Regions from separate parts of the Bacillus sp. 1NLA3E genome, predicted to be linked through region 1. Evidence: riboswitches for the same ligand, from Rfam matches in the RefSeq annotation. Region 1 holds a riboswitch; each other region holds the start of a gene.
The links. Region 1 has a riboswitch for glycine ahead of B1NLA3E_RS07780 (amino acid permease). Riboswitches for the same ligand answer to the same signal wherever they lie in the genome.
Positions count from the first base shown of each region.

Region 1 (4,369 bases):
TTTTTGCACAATGTTGATTGGAGCGGAAGGTGCGAAGACTCCTGCGGGAGCAGCGGGACAGGTGAGACCCCGCAGGCGCTTTAGCGCCGAGGAGGCTCACCGCCCGCCCCGCGGAAAGCGAAGCACCTGGAGCGGAAATCAACAGGCCCGTTAGCATAGACAATCTTATATTAAAAAACGGGATTGATTTGATGAATAAAGGTGTTAAGGAATAAATTGTATAGTGCATAAGTAGTAATCAAAATTTTGAAAAAGAACTCACCAGTTAGGAAAGTTCTCTGTTGGGGTTAAGTTTTTTTATTTCTTCAGCAATTTGATTGGCGACGGCTTCATGTCCCAATCCTTCTTCAAAAGTAATCGGTTTTCCAAAAATAACCCCCGCCGGTTTAAACCAACCACTCCTTGTACCATAAATATAGGTAGGTACAACGGGCGCTTTGCTTTTGGCAACGATAAAACCAATCCCTTTTTTTGCCTCCTGCATTTCTCCTTCTTTAGAACGAGATCCTTCGATAAAAATAGAAAATAAACCATTTTCTTTTAATATTCTTAATGTGTATTTTAGTGATTTAATGTCAGCTTGTCCTCTTTTTATTGGAAAACATCCTAATTCAGTAATAACCCAAGAGAAAAACTTGTTTTTTAAAAAAAGTTCCTCTTTTCCCATGATATACATTTTTCGTGGGGTGTATACGCCCACTAAGGGTGCATCAAAATTACTAGAATGATTCATTGCTAAAATAGCTGAACCTTCAGGTATATTTTCTATTCCTTTAATGTTAATTCTAAATCGTATGTTTAAGAGAATTCTAACAACCGTAATGGCAATTTTATAAAACAACCTAATCAAACCTTTCCTTATTTAAGCATGATAAAAGTATATTATGAGAATTCATATTAGTAAATATGTGTATTGCTTCATTTGTTCAAAATGAAATATTAATCAGCCTTGAAACAGCACATGGTAGGAATTTTTATAATAGAGCTAGGGACAAAAATAAATTTTTTCTAAAATGGTCTTGACGAAATGTATTAATACTGATAACATTTTAAATTATCTTACAATAATTAAATAATAAGAAAGCTATGATTGCTATGGATCAAACTATAGCAGGAGCAGCTTCTGGAGAGATCGCAATTATTTGCGACGCCGAAGGGTTCACAATCTCAGGCAAAAGGACAGAAGAGTACCGAATACTATTTGTTATTCTCTCGTAGAATAGTAACCGATATTATTTGTTATTCTTAACCTTGTTGAGATTGGAGATTTCCAATCTCTTTTTTTATTGTGTTTTTTACTTGGTTCATTTTTTCATCTGCAAGAAAAAGAATAATCGTTATATTTTTTACTATCAAATTAGATATGGGGGAATTAGGGTGGCACAGAAAGAGTTAAAGAGAGATCTGAAAAATCGGCACGTCCAATTAATCGCCATTGGCGGAACGATTGGAACAGGATTATTTTTAGGATCAGGGAAAGCAATCCAATTAGCTGGTCCATCTATCATCCTAGCCTATTTAATCGTTGGAATCGCCTGCTTTTTTGTCATGAGGGCTTTGGGAGAACTACTTTTATCAAATGCTGGTTATCATTCATTTACGGATTTTGCTGTGGATTATATTGGACCATGGGCAGGTTATGTAACTGGTTGGACATATTGGTTTTGTTGGATTATGACTGCTATGGCTGATATTATCGCCGTTGGTGTTTATGTACAATATTGGTTTGATATCCCTCAATGGGTACCGGCTTTAGCGGTTTTAGTTATTTTATTGGGGCTGAATTTGCTGACAGTAAAACTTTTTGGTGAGTTAGAGTTTTGGTTTGCCATCATTAAAGTGGTAACGATTCTTGCACTGATTGCAATTGGGGTTGTATTGCTAGTGATGGGTTTCAAAACAGATGCTGGAACGGTTTCTGTAAAGAATCTATGGGAATTTGGCGGTCTTTTTCCAAATGGAGTATCCGGCTTCTTACTATCGTTTCAAATGGTTGTTTTTGCTTTTGTCGGTGTTGAATTAGTCGGGATATCAGCGGCCGAAACGGCAAATCCCAAAAAAAATATTCCATCTGCAATTAATAAAATTCCGTTGAGGATCCTGTTTTTCTATGTGGGCGCACTCGTGATTCTTTTATGCATAAATCCGTGGACGCAATTGAATGCGGCTAATAGTCCTTTTGTAAAGACATTTAGTTTAGTGGGAATTCCAATTGCTGCCGGAATCATTAATTTTGTGGTCTTAACATCAGCAGCTTCTGCCTGTAATAGTGGTTTGTTTTCAACAAGCCGAATTTTATATAATTTAAGCCGTAATGAACAGGGGCCAGCAAAATTTGCTAAATTAAATAAAAACCATGTTCCTAGTAGCGCTTTGTTTACATCAACGCTTGTTCTTTCCGGTGGAGCTCTCTTGAGTAAGCTAGTTCCGGAACAAGCTTTTGGGATTGTGACGACTATTAGTGCGATTTGCTTTATATGGGTATGGAGTATTATTTTAATTTCTCATATCCGTTATACGAAATCTCGCCCAGATTTACGGGAAAAATCGATTTTTAAAGCACCGCTCACACCATTTATTAATTATGCTGTGCTCACATTTTTTGCTTTTCTGCTAATTGTTATGTTATTTGCCGAAGCAACCCGTACCGCCTTATTAATGACACCGCTATGGTTCGTACTATTATTTACCTTGTATTCTTTCAGAAAGAAAAAGGAAAAAGCGATAAGGTTAACTGCTTAAACGGTCTCATATTTAACCGCTGAGTAATGTTTTTAAAACCTCCTACTATTAAATTAAAGTAGGGGGTTTTTTTATGAATTCTCCAATGATAAAATTGCACTTTAATAGGAAGCAAAAATAACGGGAACTTCAGGTGATAAAATGATCCATACCTATTTGGGTGAGACAATCAGTTTTGATATAGTTTATAAAAAGCGGACAAGCATGGGGATTTATATAGATTTTTATGGAAATGTTGAAGTTCAGGTTCCTAAAGGAACAGCAGAAGAACAAGTGATTAAACTATTAGAGGGAAAATGGGAAATCATTCAGCAGAAAATAAAGGAAATGAAGGATAGAGCTACTGGGAGCACGGAGAAGTTCTATAATGAGGGTGAATCCTTTCTTTATTTAGGGAACACTGTTTCCATCCTAATTTCCCAGGATATAAACATCAAGAAAGACAAAGTTGTGTTGGAGGGTGATAAGCTGCACGTGTATGTGAAGGATCATGAAGATGAGAAAATAAAACAGGCTTTAAAACGTTTTTATTTTCAAAAGTGTAAAGCGCTAGTAGAGAAACGGATTCAATTCTATCAAAGCAATTTTAAATTAAAACCGCGCTCGATCCGTATTTCTGATAATAATAGTACTTGGGGTACCTGCGATTCGATGCGACAATTAACGTTCAATTGGAAGTTGGCAATGGCACCAATGGAGGTGATTGACTACGTAGTCGTTCATGAAATGTGTCATATGCTCCATATGAATCACGATCGATCCTTTTGGCGCCTTGTTGGTAAAATAATTCCCGATTATGAAGAGCGACAAAACTGGTTAACTTTATCAAGTTGGAAAATGATTGTTTAATGGATTTAGGTTATGATAAAGGCGAAGGATTATATAATAGAAGGAGTTTGGAGCGATTGAAAAATACAGAAGAAAAAAGAACATTACCTGAGAATTATGAAGAATTAAAAAAACAGGCAAATCGAACGGCTGATTGGCGAGAACGACTCCATGCAGTGGAAGAGTTAGGACAATGGAAGAATAAATACGTAATCGAGATCTTGATGCGATTAATGAAAAATGATGCTGTGTACAAGATTCAAGAAGCTGCTTACCAAAACTTGAAAAGATTAGGTGAAGATGTAGAGTTACCGCCACGGAAAAAAGGTGATTTGGTTAAAGATGTTTCTAAAGTTATCATAAGAATCAAAAAAAGTTTGCCAGAAGGTCATAGCTATAAAGAGTTTAAAGAGAAATTACAGAAGATGAGACTAGATGTGTATGATACATACGAAGGCGATATGGGAGCCGATTTTGATAAGTGGCTTAAAACCAAGTGGGAAACACTTTCTAAAAGGTAGGATTACATAATGCTTCATTATCACATAAAGCTTAAAACCCGATTTCATAACTGGAATCGGGTTTTTAGCATGCTAGGACGGATAATGATAGGGAATAGTAGAAACGAATAAACTAACTAAACTTGATCCCAATCAATTAACAATGAAAATCATTATCATATAATAGGGGTGGAAATGAATCTTTCTATTAAAAGTTTTTGTAGCATGATTTTATTTGAAAGTGAAGCGAGGGAAAGTATGCGAACTCTATTATTTCAAGGATATTTATGGGGTTATAT
Region 1 covers NC_021171.1:1,607,680-1,612,048, forward strand. Annotated here, with positions in the region: gene B1NLA3E_RS07775 (lysophospholipid acyltransferase family protein) at 266-841, opposite strand; glycine riboswitch at 1,114-1,193, shown strand; gene B1NLA3E_RS07780 (amino acid permease) at 1,378-2,742, shown strand; gene B1NLA3E_RS07785 (M48 family metallopeptidase) at 2,884-3,591, shown strand; gene B1NLA3E_RS07790 (HEAT repeat domain-containing protein) at 3,648-4,091, shown strand; gene B1NLA3E_RS07795 (lysophospholipid acyltransferase family protein) at 4,266-4,369, shown strand, end outside.

Region 2 (4,369 bases), 1.1 Mb from region 1:
AGTTTAACAGCCCCTTGATATAAAAAAGCATTCAAGGAATTCACCTCGAATGCTTTTTTGTGTATTAATTAATTAATGCCTGCAATGGAGCCGGTATTCGACCGCCTCGACGGATAAATTTTTCTGAGCTGAATGGATTGACACCCATTACTGGTGCACGGCCTAGTAACCCACCGAATTCTACTAAATCCCCTTCTATTTTACCCGGGACAGGGATAACCCGAACTGCGGTTGTCTTTTTGTTAATCATCCCAATTGCTGCTTCATCGGCAATGATCGCTGATAAGGTAGATGGAGTTACATCTCCTGTAATGGCTATCATATCGAGACCGACCGAGCAGACGCATGTCATCGCTTCTAATTTGGAAAGTGTTAATGATTTATCGAGAATACCACGAATCATTCCGTTATCTTCACTAACGGGGATGAACGCGCCACTTAGGCCACCGACGTATGAACTAGCCATAGCCCCACCCTTTTTCACGGCGTCATTCATAAGGGCGAGTGCGGCAATTGTTCCATGTGTACCCACACGCTCGAGACCGATTTCTTCAAGAATTTCAGCAACACTGTCGTTTATCGCATTAGTTGGTGCAAGCGACAAATCCATAATTCCAAATGGAACACCAAGTCGCTCCGCTACCACTCGACCAATTAATTCACCAGCACGAGTAATTTTAAAAGCTGTTTTCTTGATGACTTCTGATACTTCGCCAAGGTCCGCCTCAGGATGACGTTTAAGTGCATTCAAGACAACGCCTGGACCGCTTACGCCAACATTAAGAACAACTTCCCCTTCACCTGATCCGTGAAAAGCACCAGCCATAAATGGGTTGTCCTCCACAGGATTACAAAACACCACAAGCTTTGCGCAGGCTAGACCATTTTGGTCTTTTGTACGTTCGGCCGCTTCTTTAATAATCACACCAAGTTTACTAACTGCATCCATATTAATACCTGTTCTTGTTGTAGCAACTGAAACAGACGCACATACTCGCTCGGTTACACTTAATGCCTCTGGTAATGCATCGAGCAAGGTTTGGTCCCCTTTTGCAATTCCTTTATGTACGAGAGCAGAATATCCTCCGATAAAATCAATTCCTAGTATTACGGCTGCTCGATCTAGCGTTTTTGCTAATATGATTGCTTGGTCTTTAGTTGCATTACCAAGAATTTCGGCAATGGGAGTGATCGAAATGCGTTTATTGATGATTGGAATCCCGAACTCTTTTTCAACTTCTTCGGCTACTTCTTTTAACCGACTAGCATAGTTCACTATTTTATCGTAGACTCGGTCATTCATTTTTTCAAAATCAGAGTCAGCACAATCATGAAGATTAATCCCCATTGTTACGGTCCGAATGTCCAAGTTTTCCATTTGGACCATGCGGATCGTTTCCATCATTTCTTGAATAGCAATATTCATTTGTTAATCCCCCTTTAAATCCGGTGCATGGCTTGGAAAATTTCTTCAAGCTGTATATTTATTTTAAGGCTAAGTTCCTCACTAACTTCATCAAAATGTTTTTGTAAAACATCTAAATTTTCAGTTCCAGATACATCTACAATCATCATCATTGTAAAAAAGTCCTGTAGTATCGTCTGGCTAATATCAAGAATGTTGATGCTATTCTCTGACAGGATGTTGGTCACCTTGGCGATAATGCCCACTTGATCTTTTCCAACTACACTTACAACTGCACGTCTTTTGTTCATGATTTTCACCTCATTAGTATTTTTAAAAAAATAGCTCTGTTAAACTAGGCTGTTGATTTCCGCTCCAGTCACTTCGCTTTCCGCGGGGCGGGCGGTGAGCCTCCTCGGCGCTTAAGCGCCTGTGGGGTCTCACCTGTCCCGCTGCTCCCGCAGGAGTCTTCGTGCCTTCCACTACAATCAACTTTGTGCAAAAAATCAACATTGAGCTTTAACACAATAAAAAAAAGATTGGATTTCTCCAATCTTGGTAGGTAGTAGAATAACATACAAAAATATGTATTAGTTACTCTTCTGTCCTTTTGCCTGAGATTGTGAATCCTTCGGCGCCACGCAATTGGCGGTCTCTCCAGAAGCTGCTCCTGTAATAGTGTTACCCATAACATTCATCGCTTTCGATATATTTAAATAATAAAGTGATACTATCAATTATTTATGGACACGTCAATAGAGGATTTAGAATTTATTACAAAATTTAATATTTATCTATTATTAGGTCCTTGAGACTTAAAATCATTCCGCTTTTTTGAAGGGCGAGAAATCTGAGACTTTACCTCATTTCGGCCTCTTGATGGACTGGAACCAGCAGACTTGACCTCGTTCCGACTCCTCTGTGGACGGGAATCAGCAGACTTGACCTCGTTCCGGCTCCTCTGTGGACGGGAATCAGCAGACTTGACTTCGTTCCGGCTTCTCTGTGGACGGGAATCAGCAGACTTGGCTTCGTTCCGGCTCCTCTGTGGACGGGCACCTTCATTTCGATTTCTTGCTGGACGCGCGCCTTCGGACCTAACTTCATTTCGGTCTCTTGGTTGGCGTGGAACCTCGGACTTTTTACCTTTAACTTCTGTTCTGCTTCGTGAATCTTTTAACAAATTACCTCTTCGATCTCTTGTGATGTTAGGATCCTCAAACTTATTACTACGCTTATCTCCTTGTCTTCGGGGACCTTCAGTACGTCCTGATCTTCCCTTTCGATTGCCCCGTCTCTCCATTTGGCTTGAGGAAGAGCGATTCGGACGATCCACAGTTTCATCATCTGTCTTTTCCATATTACCAAGATTTTGTTTTTCAATTGATAAATTGAGTTCTTTTTCGATCAAATCAAGAAGCGGGCGATCCTTAGAAGCATATAATGTGATTGCCATGCCGGTCATACCTGCTCTACCTGTTCTACCAATTCGGTGAATATAGCTTTCTGAATCAAGAGGAATATCATAGTTGTATACATGGGTAACCCCTTCAACATCAAGCCCTCTAGCAGCAACATCTGTAGCAATCAGCAATTGCACCTCAGCATCTCTAAATCGTTTCATAACCTGTTCTCTTTTAGCTTGTGACAGATCTCCATGTAACTCATCGCATTTATACCCATGTGATCTAAGTGCTTCATAAAGCTTGCTTACTCTTCGTTTCGTTCGGCAAAAAATAACAGCTAAGAATGGTCGATGTGCTTCAATTAGTCCGATCAGCGTTGCTTGTTTGGCTCTGTCCACAGTATGAATCGCCAATTGATTAACCGTTTGAGCGGGTCCCTGTGTTTTTTCTACTTGGATATATTTTGGTTCCCGCATATGTTTGCGAGCAAGGGTCCTAATTTCAGGAGGCATTGTCGCAGAGAATAACATGGTTTGTCGACTTGCTGGTGTTTGATCAATGATTTCCTCTACTTCGTTCAAAAAGCCAATTTGTAGCATTTGATCTGCTTCATCAAGGACAAGAGAGGAGATTTCCGATAAGTTAACAGTTCCTCTTCTTATGTGATCTAATAATCGTCCCGGTGTGCTGACAACAATTTGAACATTTTTCTTCAATTTTTTTAACTGTTTATCAACATCTTGCCCCCCATAAACAGCCAACACATCTATTCCTGGTAAATCATTGATTAGTTTTTTAAACTCACCGGTAATTTGCAAGGCTAATTCTCTTGTTGGAGTTACGATGAGTGCCTGAACATGTGATGCTTCAGGATCTAAGTGCTCGAGGATTGGCAAAATAAACGCAAATGTTTTACCTGTCCCAGTTTGTGCTTGAGCAATAATATCGTTTCCTTTCATGACATAAGGAATAGCTTGTTCTTGTATTGGAGTCGGTGTGACAACACCAGATTCCTGTAATTTTTCCACTAACATTTCTGATATACCCATTGATAAAAAATCAGGCAAACATAATCCCTACTTTCTTCTTTTACGTATCACCATACTGATAAGAACTTATCGTATTAATATTGAGTGTTTATCAACGAAATAGCAAATATTCTTTTGATGCTAAGAAATATTTATTCTTGTCCACCTCTTCTTTTTCAAAAAAACAGTGGGGGAGTCTCGTATAGAGTACTAGTCACCCCTAATAGTATCAACAAACAGCGTATGATTATTTAAAGCTTCTTGCACCACAAAAATGGACGACAGCTAAACGCTGTCGCCCATTCCATCCATAAAATTATTTTGCGACCGGAAGTGGTTTTTTTAACCACTCAGTATAAAACGTATCGATATCTGGTTCAAAATCCTTCAAGATTGGATACCAAGGTGTAACTGCTTCCACCTCAAGCTGAGCGGCACATTCCGGACAATAGTACTCTCGAATTACTTGCCACTCTGGATCTGGAGCCAGCATTTTCGGATAAAGGTCCGAAAGTTTTTCTTGAGTATCG
Region 2 covers NC_021171.1:2,698,830-2,703,198, forward strand. Annotated here, with positions in the region: gene B1NLA3E_RS12795 (PFL family protein) at 65-1,426, opposite strand; gene B1NLA3E_RS12800 (ACT domain-containing protein) at 1,441-1,716, opposite strand; glycine riboswitch at 1,998-2,076, opposite strand; gene B1NLA3E_RS12805 (DEAD/DEAH box helicase) at 2,196-3,878, opposite strand; gene B1NLA3E_RS12810 (acetone carboxylase subunit gamma) at 4,156-4,369, opposite strand, start outside.
Region 2: another riboswitch for glycine. It lies ahead of B1NLA3E_RS12800 (ACT domain-containing protein); the one in region 1 lies ahead of B1NLA3E_RS07780 (amino acid permease).

Region 3 (4,369 bases), 1.8 Mb from region 1:
AAGTTATAAATCAAAACATCTTTTTCTTGACCAAGTCGGTGAATACGTCCAATCCTTTGTTCAAGTCTCATAGGATTCCAAGGCAAGTCAAAATTGATAATATGATTGCAAAACTGGAGGTTTATTCCTTCACCACCTGCCTCTGTAGCAATCAGCACTTGGGCCTGTTTTTGGAAAAGTTCTCGCATCCAGTCTTTTTTACCACGTTTGAAACCACCCCGAAATGGTACGGACGAAATCCCATGCTGCTTTAAAAACCATTGTAAATACATTTGTGTTGCGCGATATTCCGTAAAAATGATTACTTTATCATTGGCTGATTGTATTAATTCCAACGCTTTATTCGCTTTTGTGTTGGTTTGAATCGCCTCCACTTTGTTTATTAATGATTGAATCATTTCTTGGTAAAAGATTGAAGGCGATTCTTGTTTTTTAAGCATATTTTTTAAGGTAAAGTATACCGCTTCTCTACTGCTACAGGCTTCTCGCTGCAGGGTCATAAGTGAAAACTGGCTTGAAGTCATCCAATCGCCATCGGAACGGAGGCCAGAAATTGAATCATAAAGGTCGCGTTCCTCGTTTGTAAATTCAATTGGAATAGTTTCGACTAGTCGTTTTGTCCACTCTATTCCCGTGTCAGCTCGGCGATTCCGAATCATCACTTTATTGACAAGCTCCTTTAAGTGCTCATCATCATTAATCGATCTTGCGTCACGTTTGTATTTTTCAAAAAAGGCCGATTCATTCCCTAAATGGCCAGGTTTAAGTAAGGATACAAGATTAAAAATTTCCTCAATCCGGTTTTGGATGGGAGTGGCTGTAAGGAGTAAGCAAAATTTCTTTTTTAAGCTTTGAACAAACTCATAGTTTTTTGTTTTATTGTTTTTGAGCTTATGAGCTTCGTCGATAATAATTAAATCATAGTTTTGTTCGAAAATTATCTCACGGTGGGGGCTGCGTTTTGCCGTATCGATAGACGAAACGACTACATCATATTGTTCCCAAACATAGCTTTTTCGTTGGGATATAGCAGGAATAAAAAACTTTGTATTCAATTCCGACACCCACTGGGTAACGAGTGAAGCCGGGACAAGGATCAATACTTTTTTTACAAGACCGCGAATCATATATTCTTTTAAAATTAAACCGGCCTCAATTGTCTTACCAAGTCCTACCTCATCGGCTAAAATGGCTTTACCATTCATATTCTCGACTACTTGTTTAGCGACCTCGAGCTGGTGAGGCAACGGGGTTAAATGAGGAAGATGTTTAGGTGCTTGAAGTCCTTCGAATTCTGGAATGACGGTGTGCTGTTCCACATCCACGGCTAATTTGAATAGTTCCCAGTTTCCCCATGGGCCGTCATTGATCATTCTTTGCAAAAATTCATCCTGCCATGAAGAATCAAAATTGATTTGCACGGACATATATTACAGCTCCTTTTAATTAAATAAATATATTGCTCGACCAGGCTTAGCAATGGTAGGATGAAAATAGTTGATAATATTTTGAAATTTGCCACATTAGTAAGTTTTAAAATAATGTCATCTTATATTCCGTATCATTTGGGTATTATCGTACCCATTCTTTAAAAAAATATTGATGCGAATGATAACAAGGGGAGAGACTACTTTAAGTAGCGCCGAAGGAGCAAGCAGATTAGTGAATCTCTCAGGCAAAAGAACTCTTGTTTGACGCACCTCTGGAGAGCGCTCCTTTTAATGGAGCCACCAAAGGGGAAAGCCGGTAACGGTAAACTCTCAGGTACTAGGACAGAGACCACTCGTTAGATAAACGGGAGGTTTCTGTCCTTTTTTTATTTTGGCTGTGTTAAAGCTCAATGTTGATTTTTTGCACAATGTTGATTGGAGCGGATATAGCGGAGACTCCTGCGGGAGCAGCGGGACAGGTGAGACCACACAGGCGCTTAAGCGCCGAGGAGGCTCACCGCCCGCCCCGCGGAAAGGGAGCGCCTGGAGGGAAATCAACATTCTAGTAACAGAGCCTTTATTTTTAGGAAAAGGGCAAAACACCGCTAACTATTGTTGAGGGGGAAAACAATGTCACAGTTGAAACGAACACCTTTATTTGATGTTTACAAACAATATGGCGCGAAAACGATTGATTTTGGAGGGTGGGAACTTCCAGTCCAATTTTCTGGGATTAAGGAGGAACATGAGGCAGTTAGAACAAAAGCAGGTATATTTGATGTTTCCCATATGGGGGAAATTGATGTAACTGGTCCTGACAGTCTTGCTTATCTCCAAAAAATGATGACGAATGATGTTTCACAATTAAATATTGGATCCGCACAGTACACCGCGATGTGTTATGAAAATGGTGGAACTGTAGACGATTTACTTATTTATAAATTGGCGAAGGATCATTTCCTTCTAGTTGTAAATGCCTCAAATATTGAAAAAGACTTCCAATGGTTAACCAAACACCTTAATGGAGATGTCCGCCTTGTTAATTTTTCAGAAAAAACGGCGCAATTGGCTTTACAAGGTCCAGCGGCAGAACGAGTATTGCAAAAACTTGCGAAAGGGACGAACTTAAGTGAGATTGGCTTTTTCCAATTTCAAACCGATGTAATGTTGAATGAAGCTCAGGCTTTGGTGTCAAGGACGGGGTATACCGGAGAAGATGGGTTTGAAATCTATTGTGATACCGAAGATGTTGCGACCATATGGAACGATATTTTAGCAGTGGGTAGCGCTGATGGAGTGATCCCATGTGGATTAGGTGCTCGAGATACACTTCGGTTTGAGGCCATGCTTGCCCTGTACGGACAGGAACTCTCCTCTGATATAACCCCAATCGAGGCTGGAATTGGCTTTGCGGTTAAGGTAAATAAAGAAGCTGATTTTATTGGGAAATCAGTATTAAAGGCGCAGAGAGAGAATGGAGCTTCTAGAAAGCTAGTTGGATTGGAAATGATTGATCGGGGGATTCCGAGACACGGATATCCAGTTTTCAAGGATGGGAGGAAAATCGGTGAAGTGACTACAGGTACACAATCCCCAACTTTAAAAAGAAATATTGGTTTAGCTTTATTACAAGTTGAATATACGCCATTAGGTACTGTGGTCGAAGTAGAAATTCGTGGCAAACAATTGAAGGCCCAAATCGTCAAAATGCCTTTTTATAAAAAAAAGGTTAAGTAAATTTTTATTTGGGAGGAATGATGAATGAAGCATCGCTATTTACCCATGACAGAAAATGATAAGACTGAAATGCTAGCAGCAATAGGCGTTAATTCCGTCGGTGAGTTGTTCAGCGATATTCCAGAACAAGTTAGGTTTAAAGGCGAGTACCAGATCAAGGAAGCAAAATCAGAGCCAGCATTATTGAAGGAACTTACCATATTAGCTGGGAAAAATGCAGATTTAAAATCACACACATCGTTCCTTGGAGCCGGAGTCTACGATCATTACATTCCAACGATTGTTGACCATGTTATATCACGCTCAGAATTTTACACAGCCTATACCCCGTATCAGCCGGAAATTTCGCAAGGCGAGCTTCAAGCTATATTCGAATTTCAAACAATGATTTGTGAGTTAACTGGAATGGATGTGGCTAACTCTTCAATGTATGATGGGGGAACTGCATTGGCAGAGGCCGCAAGCCTGTGTGCTGGTCAAACACGACGGAAAAAAGTACTAGTTTCAAGTACAGTCCATCCAGAAGCCAAAGAAGTATTAAAGACTTATGCGAGAGGCCAATATCTCGAGGTCATCGAAATCCCATACATGGATGGAGTTACTGATTTAGTCTCTCTTCAGGAGTTAACTACTGATGATGTTGCCGCTGTAATCATTCAATATCCAAACTTTTTCGGTAGAATTGAACCATTAAAGGAAATTGAAGAAATTACTCATGCCAAAAAGGCGATGTTTGTCGTCTCTAGCAATCCACTTTCGCTTGGAGCATTAACTCCACCGGGGAAATTCGGGGCTGATATCGTGGTAGGGGATGCACAACCGTTTGGTATCCCTACAGCGTTCGGTGGACCACATTGCGGATATTTTGCTGTGACCACTAAGCTAATGCGAAAAGTACCAGGTAGACTTGTCGGTCAAACAGTAGATGAAGGCGGACGCCGTGGTTTTGTCCTAACCCTCCAAGCAAGAGAACAGCACATTCGCCGTGATAAAGCGACATCGAATATATGTTCAAACCAAGCCCTAAACGCATTAGCAGCATCCGTGGCAATGACCGCCCTTGGAAAGCAAGGCGTTAAAGAAATGGCATTAGCTAATATTCAAAAGGCACATTATGCGAAAAATGCTTTGGCGGAAAAGGGATTTGAGATTGCTTTTAATGGGCCGTCATTTAATGAATTTATCATTAAACTTGGGAAACC
Region 3 covers NC_021171.1:3,394,940-3,399,308, reverse strand. Annotated here, with positions in the region: gene B1NLA3E_RS16255 (DEAD/DEAH box helicase) at 1-1,427, opposite strand, end outside; glycine riboswitch at 1,609-1,697, shown strand; gene gcvT (glycine cleavage system aminomethyltransferase GcvT) at 2,061-3,167, shown strand; gene gcvPA (aminomethyl-transferring glycine dehydrogenase subunit GcvPA) at 3,192-4,369, shown strand, end outside.
Region 3: another riboswitch for glycine. It lies ahead of gcvT (glycine cleavage system aminomethyltransferase GcvT); the one in region 1 lies ahead of B1NLA3E_RS07780 (amino acid permease).